2 regions of the Lysinibacillus sp. FW301-JW8 genome follow, and region 2 is predicted to be linked to the other one. Evidence: riboswitches for the same ligand, from Rfam matches in the RefSeq annotation. Region 2 holds a riboswitch; the other holds the start of a gene.

Region 1 (6,694 bases), on a different contig from region 2:
TTTCTTATCGTAATAGCCCATATATTCGCAGTGTAATTCTAGTGTTTCCTTTGCTGTTAAATCTTCATAGAAAATTGGATATTCAATAATCGTACCCAACCTTTTTAGCACCTCGTATGATTGGTCTGTTAATTTTTCGCCAAAGATTTCAATATCTCCACTCGTTGGCTTTGTTAGGTTCGTTAGCATTTTCATAACTGTCGTTTTTCCGGCACCATTTGGACCTAAAAAGCCATAAATCTCTCCCTTCTTCACATGCATATTGACAGCAGAAACCACTTCTTTTCCGTCAAACACTTTCGTAAGTTGATTTGTTTTCACAATATATGTCATGTCAATCTCTCCCTCAAATGTAGCTAAACTTATTATAAAAAATGAAGCTCTCTAATTTATTAATTGATTCTTACAAATTTCTTAAGTACAAAAGAAAGGCCTGTAAAGCGTTTAAAGCTCTACAAGCCTTCTGTTTTAGTACTTCATTCTTTTTAACGTTATTGTAAAAATGGTCTTTTCATATGGAATACTGGAGAGCTGAATAGAGCCACCCATTAGTTTTATAAGACGCTTGGTGATTGTTAAGCCAAGACCGCTGCCTTGAAAGGATTTATTTCTGGAATCCTCAAGCGTATACATTCTTTCAAAGACATTATCAATATGATATTCATCTATTCCCTTACCTCTATCCCATACATCAATATAAATACTTGTATCATCATTTCTTACAGACAGTCCAATCACATTGCCATCTGCACCATAAGCAATAGCATTTGACAATAAATTGTTCAAAGCCCTCTCTAATGCTTCTTCATTACCTAGCGCATATATTGGTGTCTCTAGTATTGCAATCTCTATCTCTAACCCCATAGATGTAACCATATCGTAAAATGATAAGATATTTTTTCGGCATATTTCACCTATATTGATTTTTGTCATCGGATAATCAGTATCTCCAGCCTCTAATTTTGCTAGGTCAAAAAATGTATGGATGATTTTTAATACTTCCAATGTCTTCGAATGAATGCCAGTTAATAACCGTTGCCGCTCCTCCACACTAATCGAGTGCTTAAGCTGCAGTATTTCAGTATAGCCTAGTACAACTGTTAATGGTGTTTTAAGATCATGCGAAATATTCGCCAGCATCTTTTTCATAGAGCTTTCCATTTTCCGATGTGTTGCCAACACTTTTTGATTGTGATCCAACAATGCATTCAACACAATAAGTAGCTGCTGTATTTCTTGATTAGCTGTCGGTACTAAAATTTTTTCACTTGTTTCTTCGTTAATAATTGCTTGCAGTTTTCTATGCATGTACTGAATAGTAGCACTTTGTTGTTTTTTTGCCTTCACTTGCACAATAATAATTCCTATGAGTAACACAATAATCAATAATAGAAATATAATCATCTGTTATCCTTCAAATTTATAGCCAATTCCCCAAAGCGTTTTTATATATTGAGGGTTGGACGGATCGTCTTCCATTTTTTCACGCAATCTTCTTATATGTACATTAATAATATTTTCATCACCATAGTAATTATCATTCCAAATCAACTGATAAATTTGCTGTTTTGTAAAAACTCGATTACGATTTGTCACGAATAATTTTAAGATAGCAAATTCCTTTGATGTGAGCTTTACGTTTTGTCCATTCTTCTCTACTGAAAAATTAACAAGGTCGATTAATAAATTATCTATCTCTAATATATCTTTCTTATCCTCTACATGATTGGCGTATTTTGTTGCTCTTCGAATGGCAGCCTTGACACGTGCCGAAAATTCCAGCATTGAAAATGGCTTTGCAATATAATCATCTGCCCCTAATCCTAGCCCTAATGCTTTATCAACATCGCTATCCTTAGCTGACATAATGATAATCGGCAGTGATGCCTGCTCTCGTATTATCTTTAAAACTTCTAATCCATTTAGTTTCGGTATCATAATATCTAAAATCACTAAATCAAAGGGTTTATTTAAACAATTTTGCAATGCCTCTTCTCCATTCACTGCTGAAGTAACAAGGAATCCCTCCATCGTTAAATAACTCTCCACCATTTCCCTAATGGCTTCATCATCTTCTACTAGTAAAATACGCTTTTGCACTTTCATATACCTCACTTTTAAAATCTATTTATTATTACTACTTTTAAAAAAACAAAATCAAGGTGAAAACGATTATATATAATTTACCATATATTATTTTTTTCGTTTCATTCGATATTTACAAAATAATAAAAAAGCTGTTCTAAAGCCATTGATGATGGCTTATAGAACAGCTCAATAATTTAATCCTCCACTCTTAAATCACATTCTTTCAGCGGAAGCATTTTTGTTTTATATTTGATTTTGTATCCAAACCATAACAATAAAAACAGCGGGATACCAATATAAGAAACGAGTATTCCATACCAATCAATTTTATCCCCCATAAAGGCCGTATAATTTTGTCCAATAACAACAATCATACAAACCGTAAAGGCAAAAAGCGGGCCAAAAGGATATAGCTTTGCTTTATATGGCAGCAATTGAGGATCCAAGCCCTGCGCTTCGAAAGCTCGGCGGAATCGATAATGACTAAATGCAATGCCGAGCCAAGCAATGAAGCCGGACATTCCCGAGGCATTTAAAAGCCAAATATAAACAACCCCATCACCAAAAAAAGATGCTAAAAATGCAAGACAGCCTACAGCTAATGTCGCCATTAATGCATAGATTGGAATACCGCGGCGGCTTAATTTTGCGAAAAATTTTGGTGCATGCCCGTCTACCGCTAATTGCCATAGCATACGAGATGATGCATATAGTCCTGAATTCCCAGCTGATAGCATGGCCGTTAAAATAATGGCATTCATTAAGGAAGCAGCAAAGGCAATACCTAGGCGATCAAACACTAGTGTAAATGGCGATACAGCGATGTCTTCTGATAGTAAACGTTCATCGGTGAATGGAATCAGCATCCCTATCGCACCAATCGCTAAAATATAAAACAAAAGAATACGCCAGAACACAGATTTTACTGCCTTTGGAATATTTTTTCCAGGATCATCCGTTTCACCAGCTGTAATCCCAAGAAGCTCTGTTCCTTGGAATGAAAATCCTGCTGCAAGGAAAATACCAAATGTAGCAAGGAACCCCCCATGAAACGGTCCATCACTAATAAAGAAATTTGTAAAGCCTACAGGTGCCTGTCCACCTAGAATACCAAAAATCATTAATAAGCTGATAATAATGAACACAATCACAGTTACCACCTTGATCATGGCAAACCAATATTCACTTTCACCATAGCTTTTTACAGATAATAAATTAAAGGTTAACACAACAGCTATAAATAATACTGTCCATAATGCAGATGAGCTATCTGGGAACCAATATTTCATAATTAATGATACAGCCGCAATTTCTGCAGCAATTGTGATAGCCCAGTTATACCAATAGTTCCAGCCAAGTGCAAAGCCCAAAGCTGGATCAACAAATTTCGTAGCATACGTACTAAATGAGCCTGAGGATGGCATATAGGCTGCCATTTCCCCTAAGCTTGTCATTAAAAAGTACACCATGACACCGATTAGGGCATAGGCTAGTAATGCCCCGCCAGGACCTGCCTGTGCAATGGCACCACCACTGGCTAAAAATAGCCCTGTACCAATTGTACCACCTAAAGAAATCATTGTAATATGACGGCTTTTTAATTCTTTTTTCAGCTTCGGCACTTTATGACCGAGCTGATTCACTTTTATTTCACTCACGATATGGCGTCCTTCCTAATATAAGAGGCAAAAAAATACCATCACATGAACACTGTGATGGCTAAGTTAATCCTCAGTTTTTTCTAAATGATAGCTCAACACGTTGTCCAAACGTGACAGTTCTGTTCCTTTCGGAGACAGCCCCAGCATGAGGTTTTCAAGTCCCCTCACACTTCGGCAGTATTTCCTTTCAGCTAATCTCGTCAATGCTTGTCATTTCCATTAGCATACTCATAAATACCGCGACCTCTACCTCAATACAAACATGAGGCATATAATTATTAAATTTATGATGTCTTCAAGTTTAACATAAGACATTTTACATTTCAATACGACGAGTAAAGTTCTATATTTTATGAATATTCTACTATTTTGAATAATGTGATAAAGTAATATAGTGGTTCAATTATAATTGAATGTAAACAGGGGGGATTAATTTTGACAGCAAATGAAGATTCCACTAGTTATCCTAGCAGGAAAATTAGCTGGAGAGGAGCTACCTTACTATTAGTCATTGGCGTTATTTGTATTGCCTCGACATTACGAATGCCTTTAACAGTTGTGGGACCTATTATTTCTTTTATACGAGAAGATCTAGGTATATCAAATGTATTAGCTGGATTTCTAACTACTATTCCACTTCTAGCCTTTGCGGTTATATCGCCATTTGCACCAGTTGTTGCACGTAAATTAGGACTTGAGCTAACATTATTTTTATCCACTATTCTTTTAGCAGTAGGTATTGTACTGCGCTCTCTAGGAACAACAAGTTTGCTCGTTTTTGGAACTATGCTAATTGGTGTTGCTATTGCATTTGGAAATGTACTTATTCCAGGATTACTTAAATTAAAATTTCCTTATCACGTAGGTTTGCTTATGGCATTTTTTACAATGTCCATGAATTTAACAGCTGGACTTGGTGCTGGGATTAGCTACCCTATTGCCCAATCATCTTTTGGCTGGCAAGGAGCACTGGCTATTGCACTTAGTTTAGTTGTGTTAACCATTTTAATTTGGATTCCACAATTAAAGTTTAATAAGCCTGAGCCCGCTGTTAAGAAAACGAAAGAACGTATACCTTTATGGAAATCCCCTGTTACCTGGGCAGTAACAGGTGCTATGGGATTACAATCATTATTATTTTATACAACTGCAGCATGGATTCCTGAAATTTACATATCACAAGGATTAGCTGCTGATCGTGCAGGCTGGATGTTCTCCATCATGCAATTTTCGCAAGTTCCAATGGCTTTAGCCGTGCCAATCATTGCTAGTAAAATGACGTCTCAGCGACCTCTTGTATTAATGTTTACAGCATTTTATTTAGTAGGCTTTGTTGGCGTTGTCATGGAGTGGACAAGCCTTGGGGTGCTTTGGATGATTCTATTAGGCTTAGCAGGCGGGGCTTCATTTGCCTTAGCCATGATGTTCTTTACACTCCGCACTCGCACAGCCTTTGAAGCGGCTGATTTATCCGGCTTTGCGCAATCATTAGGCTATTTATTTGCCGCAATTGGTCCTATCCTTTTTGGCTACCTGCATGATTTATTTGGTGGCTGGAATATTGCAGGGTGGCTCTTTGTAGTTGTAGCTATGATACTCTTCTTATGTTCAATGAGAGCATCTAAAAATGAATATGTCCATTAAATTAAAGCAGATGGGAAAACCAATCTTGTTTCCCATCTACTTATTTCTGTACCTATACTTTTTTATTTATCAGATTGTGTACCATGCTGCTTTAGTAAGGTTAACAGTTCATCAAGATCTTCTGCTGCTTCTTTGTTATGAGCATTAATTGCAGTGAAAATAGGAAGAGCCTCTTGTAGGAGTAAATGACTAAAATAATAATAGCCTAAAAAAGCCTGCTGCTCATAGCCCTTTGGCGTTTCCTCCTCCCACTCCAGCTCATCATCCTCCTCGTCTTCTGCCCATAAATATTTAACATCTAGTAGCTCCTGCATAGTTTGAACGGTATGTGCAGAGTCTAGATAATCCTCAGTAATCACTTGAGCTACAGCTAAATAAAGCTCTATTTCTTCTAATGAAATTTCCTCCGTATTTTTGCTAGCAAGCTTTTTTAAAAGGATAAGTAAAACCCATGGCGTCACCTGCCATAGTGTACCTTGATGCTCAATTAATTCAGCAAGCTGCTGATATTGCTCCTGTTCAATTAGCTGTGGGATAGCTGTTCCTCTACCATAAGGTGTCGTCAATTGTTGCCATGGAATATTCGGGGTATTCTGGTTCAACATTTGGATTGCTCCTCTCCTGAAAAATAAGATAGGTTAAGTGTAAATGGTCATATGGGGATTGTATATAGGTACTAAGAGAGGGATTTTATACATGCTCTAACGATTGGTTCACTGTACTTTTGACTGCATGAATAGTGCTATGAAGTAATTAAAAGGGGAAATTATTGTGGAAGATGTAATTAATAGAGAAGTTTATAGGGTTTAATAGAGAGCTCTATTATAAAGTGATCGTATTCAGGAGCTGTTTGGAAAACGAACAGCCCCTTTACAGTTAATAGCATGGCTTCTGATAAAAATAATTTGGTGTATGATAAATATTTACATAGGGTTTATGAAATATATGAGTCGTTGCAGGCGAAAGTGGCGGGATTAACCATGTCCAGTTGCCTGTCATTTCTCGCCCTACGGATTCCTCCGCTTCTTCAAACAATTTAAACTGTTGAGCTGCTGTATGATGATCCACAATGCTCACTCCATCTTCTTTAAAAGAATGAAGAACAGCAATATTGAGCTCCACTAATGCACGGTCTCGCCAAAGCGAGATTTGCTTACTTGTATCAAGATTAAATATCTCTGCAATAGCTGGCAGCATATTATAGCGATCATGATCTGCTAAATTGCGTGCGCCGATTTCTGTTCCCATGTACCAGCCATTGAACGGAGCTGCTTGAAAATCAATACCTGCCATTTGAAAAC
Region 2 (11,205 bases):
TTTACAGTACACAATTCTCCATTAACTGAAGCAGGGGTAGTAGGCTTTGAATATGGATATAATTTAGAAAATGGTAATATATTATCGGTTTGGGAAGCTCAATTCGGTGATTTTGCTAACATGGCTCAAGTAATGTTTGATAACTTTATTTCAGGTGCACGTGCTAAATGGGGACAAAAATCTGGTTTAGTGATTCTTTTACCACATGGTTATGAAGGTCAAGGTCCAGAACACTCTTCAAGCCGTATGGAACGCTACTTACAAATGTCAGCTGAAAATAACTGGTTCGTAGCAAACTGCTCAAATGCAGGTAACTACTACCACTTATTACGCCGTCAAGCAGCATTATTAGGTACAGAGGGTGTTCGTCCGCTTGTAGTAGTATCGCCGAAGTACTTACTTCGTCACCCATTAGCTGCTGCGAATGCTGAGCAATTAGCAACTGGTTCATTCCAAGAAATAATTGAGCAACCAGGTCTAGGGGCAAAATCAGACGCAGTAGAGCGCATTGTACTAGGTACAGGTAAAGTCATGATTGATATAGCTGATCACGTAAAAGATGGTGAAGGCTTCGATCACTTACACATTATTCGTGTAGAACAACTTTACCCATTCCCAAAAGAGCAAGTTGCTGGTATTATTGCTAAGTATCCGAATGTTAAAGAAGTAGTATGGGTACAGGAAGAACCGAAAAACCAAGGTACGTGGAATTATGCATTAGAGACATTATATGAACTTTCAGAAGGTAAAAAGCTTCGTTATGTAGGTCGCCCTGCAATGAGCTCAACTTCAGAAGGTGATGCTGATTCTCATAAAGCTGCTCAAGCGGCAGTTGTAGAAGAGGCAGTTGCTGAGCCTGTAAAGGTTAAATAATCACATATTAATTTTTGAAGCCGGGCTGCTTGCTTAGGCAGGTGGCCCTTCTATGTGCATTATGCACGTTAATTAAAGGAGGAAATGAAAGTGGCTGAAATTAAAGTCCCTGAATTAGCAGAATCGATTACAGAAGGAAGTATCGCACAGTGGGTAAAAAAAGTGGGCGATCGCGTTGAGAAAGGTGAATTCATCGTTGAACTTGAAACAGATAAAGTAAACGCTGAAATCATTTCAGAAGAAGCAGGTGTCTTAACTCAAATTTTAGCTGAGGAAGGCGATACTGTACTTGTTGGTCAAGTTATCGCAGTTGTAGAAGCAGGCGAAGGTGCAGCACCAGCTCCAGCGGCTCCAGCTGAAGCAACGCCAGCACCACAAGTAGCACCTGCTCCAGTTGCAGTAGCTCCAGTTGTGGAAGAAACTTCTGGTGAACGCGTAATCGCATCTCCAGCAGCACGTAAACTTGCTCGCGAAAAAGGTATTGATCTTGCTGCTGTATCTCCAGTAGACCCACAAGGTCGTGTACGTGTCCAAGACGTGGCAGCTCATGGGACAGCTCCAGTAGTAGCACCACAAGCAGCACCTGCTCCAGCAGCGCCAAAAGCGGTAGTAGCTGTTGATGAATCACGTGTGACTGTAGAAAAAATGAGTCGCCGTCGTCAAACAATTGCAAAACGTTTACTTGAAGTAAAACAATCTACTGCAATGTTAACTACATTTAACGAAGTTGATATGACGAATGTTATGGCTTTACGTTCTCGTAAAAAAGACCAATTCTTCGAGTCTACAGGCTCTAAACTTGGTTTCATGTCATTCTTCACAAAAGCTGTAGTAGCAGCACTTAAAAAATACCCTTATGTGAATGCACAAATCGTTGGTGACGAAATTCACTTAAACAACTTCTTTGATATCGGTGTGGCTGTATCTACAGAGGAAGGCTTAGTGGTACCAGTTGTACGTGACGCTGACCGCAAAAACTTTGCTGAAATTGAAGATGCTATTGCAGACCTAGCGAAAAAAGCTCGCGACAAAAAATTAGGTTTAGCAGATCTTCAAGGTGGCTCATTCACAATTACAAATGGTGGTGTATTCGGCTCATTAATGTCTACACCTATCATGAATGGTACACAAGCTGCTATCCTAGGCATGCACTCTATCAAAAAACGTCCAGTTGAAGTGAATGGTGAAGTAGAAATTCGCCCAATGATGTATCTAGCTCTTTCTTATGACCACCGTATTATCGATGGTAAAGATTCTGTAGGCTTCCTTAAAACAGTAAAAGAATTACTTGAAAACCCAGAAGATTTATTATTAAATTCTTAATGCCAAAGCCCTGCACATCGCAGGGCTTTTTCTTGTGTATAAAGGATAGAAAGTGGAAGAGACGGATAGAACGGTCGAATTAGCTGATAGAAAAGCCAAAGTGATGGATAGAACCGTATAGAGGCAAACACAACTGTGCTTATAAGGTACTTTTGGATTACTAGGCTTACTATCAATAGTAATAATTTGCGATTTTTTTCGCTGAAGCTTCAATATATTTGTTAACTTTGCAAAAGTAAATAATGAATTTAAGATAGATAAAACCCTAATATTGTCATTAATCAGAAAAATGATAAAATTACCTTGACGAATAGGCTAGTTTTATAGTAGTATCTAAATATCAATTAAATAAACAAACCTCACATTCATTCTATTGTGAGGTAGAGGCGCGGTATTTATTAGTTCATTGCTGAGTACAAGCAAGCGAAGACGCAATGGAGAAGGAAATATCGCCGAAGTATAAAAGGAGCTCGTACTTTTATACTGGGTCTGCAGTGAATAATTGCAGGACTGTCCTAGTAAATTACTTTCCACATTTACTAGGTTGTGCTATCTCAGAAACATGGAAATTATAGTGAGGATTTGGGCAACTGTCAATTAAAGGTAAGACCTAAGTTCAAAGCTTAGGTCTTTTTTAGTACAGTTGTCTTATTTTTTTACAGAAAAGGGGAGTTTTTCATGAAAAGAAAATGGTTGTTAGTAATGATCTCTATCATGACGGCAATTGTGCTAGCTGCATGTGGCACGAGCGACAAAAAAGAGGGTGGTTCAGGTGATGCTGGAGCCGACAAAGAAGAAGGCGGTGGCGAATTCCGTATTGGTATGGAGGCGGGCTATGCGCCATTCAACTGGACACAGCAAGATGATGCAAATGGCGCAGTAAAAATTGCAGATAATGCAGAGTATGCAGGTGGCTATGATGTTCAAATGGCAAAAAAAATTGCTGAGGGTTTAGGAAAAGAATTAGTGATTGTAAAAATGGAATGGGATGGTTTAGTACCAGCACTTCAATCCAATAAAATTGATGCTATTATTGCTGGGATGTCTCCTACTGAAGAACGTAAGCAAACAATTGATTTCACTGAAAACTATTATACTTCTGATTTTGTAATGGTTATTAAAAAAGGCAGTAAATATGAAAAAGCAAAATCAATCCAGGATTTCTCTGGTGCTAAAATTACTTCACAATTAAACACTTCAAACTACAAAGTGATTGACCAAATCAAAGATGTACAAAAGCAAACGGCTATGGATAGCTTCCCAGCAATGCGTGTAGCACTAGAGGCAGGAAAAATTGATGGCTATGTAGCAGAGCGTCCAGAAGGTATTTCAGCAGCAGCAGCTAATGATAAATTCACATATATAGCTTTTGAGGAAGGCTTTGATACAGATCCTTCTAATACATCCATTGCAGTTGGTTTACGCAAAGGTGATGCAGATCTTGATAAAATCAATGAAATTTTAAAAGGAATTTCAGAAGATGATCGCCAAACAATTATGGAAGATGCCATTCAGCAACAACCAGCAGCACAGTAACAGGAATGCACGGACTCTTCGCTAGTCCGTGCATGTCATTTCATCATTATTCAATGAGAACCTCTCTAAATAATGATAATGTCTTAGCTGCATTATTCATAAAATGGTAGAACAATCGTGTTCATCATGCTAGTTAGCTAGGAATATAAAGAAGAAACAAGCAACACAATGTTGTTAGGAGGAGCATCATGAGTCTTGAATGGATTATCTCTATTGTAGAGAATAACTGGCAAATGTTTTTACGAGGTGCGTATTATACCTTATTAATTTCGAGTATTAGTACAATTATTGGTGCATTTATCGGATTTTTCATCGGGATTATGCATACCATTCCGGTTCGTAAAAAGGGTGTGAAATTTTACAGTTTAAAGCTGATTAATTTTATACTTACATGCTATGTTGAATTCTTCCGTGGTACACCAATGATTGTACAAGCGATGGTTGTCTTCTTCGGATTGGATATAGCATTTGGTATCGACATGCATTTTATTACAGCAGGTATTTTAGTAGTTTCTCTGAATACCGGTGCTTATATGACGGAAATTGTGCGTGGTGGTATTGTTTCAATTGATAAAGGTCAATACGAGGCTGCTTCAGCTATTGGTATGAATCATTTCCAGATCATGCTACATGTTGTACTACCACAGGTTGCACGAAATGTATTACCTGCAACAGGGAACCAATTAATAATGAATATTAAGGATACTGCTGTTTTAAACGTTATTGGTGTAACGGAATTATTCTTCCAAACAAAATCAATTGCAGGGAATAACTTCCGCTATTTTGAATCATTCTTTGTAGCTTGTGTCCTTTACTTTATTATGACATTTACGGCATCACGAATTTTATTATATGTTGAAAAACGTCTTGATGGACCAGATGCCTATCAAAAAGAACAGAAAGAAGCAATATAGGGGGACGCACAAATGACAGTCATTAACATCAAGCATTTAAGTAAATCATTTGGTCGTAACCAAGTGTTAAAGGATGTCAATTTTCAAGTAGAAAAGGGTGAGGTAGTTTGTTTAATCGGCTCCTCTGGATCTGGTAAATCAACATTACTTCGTTGCATCAATTTATTAGAAACGCCAAGTGGTGGGCAGATTATCTACAAAGGTGAAAATATTCTTGATGATAAGCATAACATTCAAAAGTATCGTACACATTTGGGTATGGTTTTCCAGCAATTTAACTTATTTAACAACCATAATGTATTAAACAATTGTACAGTAGGTCAAATAAAAGTATTAAAGCGTTCAAAATCAGAAGCTGAAAAAATAGCTTTAGAATATTTAAAAATTGTTGGTATGGATCAATATGTAAATGCGAAGCCAAGACAGTTATCTGGTGGACAAAAACAGCGTGTGGCTATTGCGCGTGCACTATCAATGAGTCCGGATGTGATGCTATTTGATGAGCCGACATCTGCTCTCGATCCAGAAATGGTAGGGGAAGTATTAAAGGTTATGCGACAGCTTGCAGATGAAGGCAATACGATGTTAATCGTGACACATGAAATGGAATTTGCAAAAGAAGTAGCAGATCGTGTCGTATTTATGGATAAAGGTGTAATTGTAGAAGAGGGACCACCTTCACAAGTTTTAGTAACACCTCAGCATGAACGAACAAAAGAATTTTTAAAGCGTACTTTAAAATAAATTTCAAGTAGAAATGAAAAAAGTGAGTCCAATATAATTGGGCTCACTTATTTTCTAGAATTCCATTCTGCATATAAAATAAAGCAAATTGCAAATGCTACGGCAATGATAAAAAACCATTGCGGTACACCACCAAAGCTCATATGAACACCTCAAAGTAAAAATTTATAATAATAACGGATGTTTATCAAGAAAATATGGTCTTCTATGGTTTTTTTCTCCACAAAAGATCTAAAATAATATAAAATAAGCAGTAGACATTAGCTTCATGCTAGTAAAGAGAGGTAGAGATATTATGTTACATTTAAAATGGACAGATGCGCCAACACTTCGCACAGTCACGTGCAAGCATACAAATGCATCTAAATACTTAGTGTCCAATGTATTGACAGTTGGAAAAGATTATGAAGTTAAAAATGAAACGGAAGAGTTCATCTTTATTATCGATAATACAGGTAATATTGGCGGCTACTATAAAGACTATTTTGAATAGGCTTCACAAAAGTAGGGTGGTTCAGGGGATTTCTGAGCCACCTTTTGTTCATGAGAAAAATAGCGTTAGTCCTTCTTAAAGCCCTTTAATTCAGCAACATCCTGTAGATGCTGTTTTTCTTGCTCCGTAGCTGTATGAAGGGCAAAGACATCCTGAATAGCCGTCTTGAGCTCTTGCTGGGTTTCTCTGAATTTTGATACTTGCTGTTCGAAAGAGGGGCTCGCAAAGCGATCGTGTGTGCGAGACAAACGTTCCTCTAGCTGTGCATAGTGTTGATCCATATTCATGGATAACATCATGGCTAGCTGATTTTTCCAAAGCGGTATTAGGGTAACGATTGAAAATTCTATTTTTTCTGCAAGTGTTTGGTTAGCTTGCTGAATCATGCGTATTTGGGGTGCAGTTTGCAGAGCAACTTGCTGTGAAACTTGTAAGTCATAAATGCGTTGATCTAGACGTTCAATTTGAGCGGCTAAATCATTAAGTTGTTGGACTGCAAGAGGTTGCTTCGCTGCCTGTACATTTTGCACCTTTGTTGGCAGTTCTGTCTCAATGGCTTGCTGCTTTTTCATTTGCCCTGCTGCAATGGCAGTGGCAAGCTCCTCAAAAAATCCTCTATTATGTGAGTAAAGATCATCAAGCATCTCTACATCCTTTATCAGCTGAATCTGTGCACGTTCTAGTTGCACACCAATACGTTCAACTTGGATACTGATTCGTTCAAACTCCGTTAATGTTTGCTTAATTGGGCGCTCCGTTTTACTAAACATTTTTTTTAAGAAAGACTGCTTTTTTGGCTCTAATGCGTTAGGATCTACACGATCTAATGTTTGCATTAACGAATCTAGCATTTGTCCAATTTTGGTAACATCCTTCTGTTTCACCTGTGCAAGCATGCGATCAGCGAAGTGAGAAAGTGATCGTTGTGAATCTTGCCCTAAAGATAGTACAGATTCAAATTTTGCCAAATCGATTTGACTAGCATAAAGAAGTGCACGACTTTGTGCAAGAGGCGATAGCGTTTCATACGTCGCCATCGCCTCGTTATTTGATGTTTCTAAATAAGTATGTACAAGGGGGGAAAGCCCTTGTATCGTATTAAGTTGAAATGCATGATCATTTGCTGTCACTTATCATCGCCTCGCCACTCCAATTGTTCTCTTCTTCTATTATTGGAACGATTCGCGAATTCGATTTCCATTTGAAGGTGATCGATATCATTGGAAAGCGCATCCTTTAAATCAATCTGAATCGTATCATTTAAATCTGTCAATGTTTCCCTTGTTTTAGATAAAGTAATTTGAATTTCTGAATCCTTTACAGGCTGCTTCGATAGCATTGTGTATTTTTCTGTCAATTCTACAGCAGAAGGCAGATGTGCATAAAAAAATTGCTCTACATTATAAAATTTTCGGGGATCTGTCTTGACAATTTTTACAATATTTTTTGAAATACGCGTCATTTCAAGTAATTGCTTAAATGCTGCGACAGAGCGTACACGTAAGTAGTTTTGGCTCAATGTTTGAATCTGCTTATTTGCTGTTATAATTTGGGTTTCAATATGTTTATACTCTTCTTTTGTTATACCAGTTAATTGCATAACTTTCTTCTTCTGTCTATGTTTCAGCAACGCTGTACTCGTCGCGTAGGTTCCAGCAAAAAATAAACCACCAAGGAAGTATCCTGGATTTGCCACAATTGCTGAGATAGAAACAGTTGTTAGAGAAATAAAGAAGCTAGCGGTATGTCTAGTGAAAAACTGTTTGACACTAAGCATTGTTTCTTCCTCCTTGCTTTTCAATATGTCTATCTTCTTATACGAAATAATCGACATAAAGTTTCATTGAAAAATTAAACCTTACATAAATTTTACTGCTAATTGTTAAGTTTCTCAATGATAATACATTAAATACTGGCAATCTTTGGAGCCATATTAATAACTATCATAGATTAACGTTTTCCAATCGGATTGTGCTTATGTTTATTTTAATATGTATTTAATTTAGGTAAGCCTTTTTCTATGTTCCTATAACATCCGTTTTGATCGTTATAGGAAGGGAGGAGGCTCCGTTTTTAATGAAACCTCCTGAAGATGACAAAAAATGCCCCCAATTTGAAATAAGTACTGATGTCACTGTTATTAATGATACTTGTTAATGCTAAAGCTTAATAAATTTAATCATTTAATCCCTTACCATTAAGAATCTGCTGTGTATATTTTTCAATCCTTGATACTCTGGTTTTAGATTGTTTGGGTTGAGAAAAATATAGAATGTATGCTCTTTGCCGTCCAGGCGTTAATGCCTCAAAGGCAGTTTTCAAGGCGGGCTTTTCTTCGAATTTTTGTTGAAGTTCATCAGGAATACTCTCCGTATCCTTTTTTAACGCTACTTCTAAGCCTGCTTTTTCAACTGCAATTGCATCGGAGATATAGGCTTTTATGATTGCTTCCTTTTCAACTATTTCTTGAACATTCGTAAAGCGAATTTGGCGTGCTGCCTGAACATTTTCAGTTTGCTGAATGAGTATTCCGTGTGTATCCTGTAGCAGTGCACCCTTGTGAAATAGAAGCGCACAATATTCTTTAAATCCATGAATTAACACTATGTTTTTATTATCAAGCGTGTAACAAGGATGCATCCACTTAAATTCTTCAGTCAGCTCACAGTCAAGAACAATTTTTCTTAACGTTCTATATTCTTCTTGCCATTTTTTTGCCTTATTTAAAAATTCATCAACCTTAGGATTCATGCTATTCACTCAAGGAACACCTCTAATCAATTATTTAATCTAAAGTCAAGAAGGACCAAATCAATTTCATTAATTGATTTATAATAAAACATGAGATAGTGTCATGTCTAGCATAGCAACAAAATGTACTAGGGAGCTGCATTAAATTGGAAGCTAAAAAAGATTGAAGAATTAAACCTCAATCTTAAGAAAAATTTGCCTTAAGTAGCATTTCATTTTGAGAGTATCATCAAACTTATTATTAACTAGCTTTTGACCTAATTAAACAATATCTGACTCCATTCGCACATATCCTTTCAAATCATCATAAAGCTCTAAAGTAAATGAATTAGAATCTGCTTGCGGGCTTACGCCTTTTTGAACAAATACAAGGAATTCTTCTATTGCTTTTTTAGATCCTTCTACTTCAACTTCAATCTGTTCTTGGTCATTAAGCTTACAATATCCTTTTAATCCTAGCTCAATCGCTTTTTGTTTAATGAAAAAACGGTAGCCTGTACCATATACATCACCAAAAAATTTAATCAGCGCTCGCTTGTTCACGCTAAAACCTCCTACTAGTTAAGGAGGGGAAGGGTCCCCTCTAGTTAGTGCATTACACGTTCTTTTTCTAAATGAGCAATTAAGTTATTAATAAAGTAGAGTACCTTCTCAGATGCCTGGTCAACTTCTTTTAAATGAACTTCGGCTTGTTGTATATGACCAGCCTTATGAGCCTCTGCTGCTAATTTTGCTGACTCATGGACACGTATATGATAGGCGTCTAGATCACGATAATCTTGTAAGTGTCCAAAACGTTCCACAGAGCGTGGAGACGTATACCACTTACCAAGTCGACAATCTTTATGAGAAGATACATCACTCGGTTGTACATTTTCAAGTCCGAGGAACATATTATAAATTCGCCATTTCCATAAAATATGATCTGCCTTTGATAATTGTAATAATGCTATAGATGATAGCTGAACATTATTATTGGCAACGATATCATTACGGAAGCGGTTAATTTCTTTTCCTAATAAGTGTATATCACTAGATGTATTATGACTATAGTCTCGAATATCATCCTGTAAATTAGATATTTCTATCATTCTTGCAGATACTTCGTCAATTGCAGCTGCCTGTTCCTGTGAGATAGCAGCCGTATTTGTGACATCCAGATTAATACCTTCAATGGCGCTTACAATAGCGTTCAATAATGGCAACGATTCTTTCGCCTCAACGGTTGCATCTTTAATAATTTCTGTTGTTTCTGTAATGGAGTTTGATACATCATTCGAATAGCTTTTTAAATGATGAACGTTCGTGGAAACCTCACTTAGTGCTGAGACAGTGCCCTCAGCAAGCTTTCGAACTTCCTGTGCGACTACAGCAAAGCCTTTACCATGTTCACCTGCGCGCGCTGCCTCAATAGAAGCATTTAGAGCAAGTAAATTTGTTTGATCAGCAATTTGGTTAATCAAAGTTACTACATGCTCAATATCATTTACTCGCTTTTGTAATTCTGAAAAAGACTCAACGATTGTAGTAAATGTTTCTTCAGTTTTGAAGATTTCAGATAATGCATGCTCAATAGCATTTTTCCCTTTTACAGCATGGTCTACAGATTCTGTTGTTTTTTCAGAAATATGGGAAGACATACGGGCAACCTCATTGATAGAAGCGGCAATTTCTTCTGTTGCAGCGGTAGAGGATTGGATTTCTTCATTTTGTTTATCTAAACTGAATACTAAATCTTTCATGTACATAATTTTAGCGTTAACATCCATTAAAGAAGATACTTCTGCGACTACATTTTCAATAATTCGTTCTGTTAGGACTTCAACGAGTAGCTCTTGATCAACATTGACAGCAGATTGGAAGGATTTCATGTATTCAAAAGCCTTATTCGGTTTCATACCAAAATTATGCAAAATATATGTAGTAATATAAAAGGCAAACTGATTGAAAACAACAATTAATTTACCAGGCTCGTACTGATTTTTTCGAAATAAATTGAAAAACTTAACTGTTTCATCTACATACTCATCATCACGTGTAGCTAAGAAAAATTGTGTCAAATATCGATTAATATTTCCTTCACTGATTGTTTGCTGAGAGGAAGGGGAGATTTCACTTAAATAATTGTTAAAAATTGCATTCATAGATGGAGTGATATCTTTTAATTTATTGTAAAGAGCCTTTAAATTTTCCTCATCGTGAGAATTGAAGTGGTTAAATGCTAGTGTTTGATGGAAACGGCCAGTTGCATTTAAATTGGTGCCACGCTTTAATAATTCTTCGAGTTCTGCCTTCGGTCGAATACTTGAAAACATAAAAAAAATACCTCCCAAAAAGTATGAATAATAAGGTAATAATAGCATATTTCAGGGTGTTTTAATAGACATTTCAGGTGTGTTTGCTAAAATGAGAATATCTTATGACAGCAGGGAATGGGCAAATATGTATACAATACTTTACATGAAAGCTGATTATGAGCCTTGGTGGAAATTTGAAGGCTGGGAAGCTTTTATTCAAACGAATGAAACATTTGCAACAGAAGAGCAATTTAAATTGGCATTGGCGCAAAAA

Evidence for each region. A riboswitch is a leader RNA that binds a small molecule or an ion and turns the genes downstream of it on or off. The one in region 2 is predicted to bind lysine.
Region 1: it holds a riboswitch for lysine, as region 2 does, so the genes downstream of both, AC3WOM_RS18690 (amino acid permease) here and AC3WOM_RS15205 (transporter substrate-binding domain-containing protein) in region 2, are expected to answer to the same signal.

What each region holds. Positions count from the first base shown of each region.
Region 1 covers NZ_JBYTBB010000051.1:14,272-20,965, reverse strand. The annotation lists gene AC3WOM_RS18705 (ABC transporter ATP-binding protein) at 1-333, opposite strand, end outside; gene AC3WOM_RS18700 (sensor histidine kinase) at 469-1,404, opposite strand; gene AC3WOM_RS18695 (response regulator transcription factor) at 1,408-2,100, opposite strand; gene AC3WOM_RS18690 (amino acid permease) at 2,283-3,746, opposite strand; lysine riboswitch at 3,830-4,006, opposite strand; gene AC3WOM_RS18685 (CynX/NimT family MFS transporter) at 4,185-5,393, shown strand; gene AC3WOM_RS18680 (hypothetical protein) at 5,456-5,998, opposite strand; gene AC3WOM_RS18675 (nitric oxide synthase oxygenase) at 6,270-6,694, opposite strand, start outside.
Region 2 covers NZ_JBYTBB010000036.1:30,721-41,925, reverse strand. The annotation lists gene AC3WOM_RS15215 (2-oxoglutarate dehydrogenase E1 component) at 1-873, shown strand, start outside; gene odhB (2-oxoglutarate dehydrogenase complex dihydrolipoyllysine-residue succinyltransferase) at 964-2,196, shown strand; lysine riboswitch at 2,570-2,756, shown strand; gene AC3WOM_RS15205 (transporter substrate-binding domain-containing protein) at 2,875-3,732, shown strand; gene AC3WOM_RS15200 (amino acid ABC transporter permease) at 3,921-4,646, shown strand; gene AC3WOM_RS15195 (amino acid ABC transporter ATP-binding protein) at 4,659-5,390, shown strand; gene AC3WOM_RS15190 (DUF6501 family protein) at 5,686-5,883, shown strand; gene AC3WOM_RS15185 (toxic anion resistance protein) at 5,949-7,013, opposite strand; gene AC3WOM_RS15180 (5-bromo-4-chloroindolyl phosphate hydrolysis family protein) at 7,010-7,660, opposite strand; gene AC3WOM_RS15175 (YdeI/OmpD-associated family protein) at 8,059-8,634, opposite strand; gene AC3WOM_RS15170 (acylphosphatase) at 8,896-9,177, opposite strand; gene AC3WOM_RS15165 (methyl-accepting chemotaxis protein) at 9,222-10,949, opposite strand; gene AC3WOM_RS15160 (DUF1033 family protein) at 11,041-11,205, shown strand, end outside.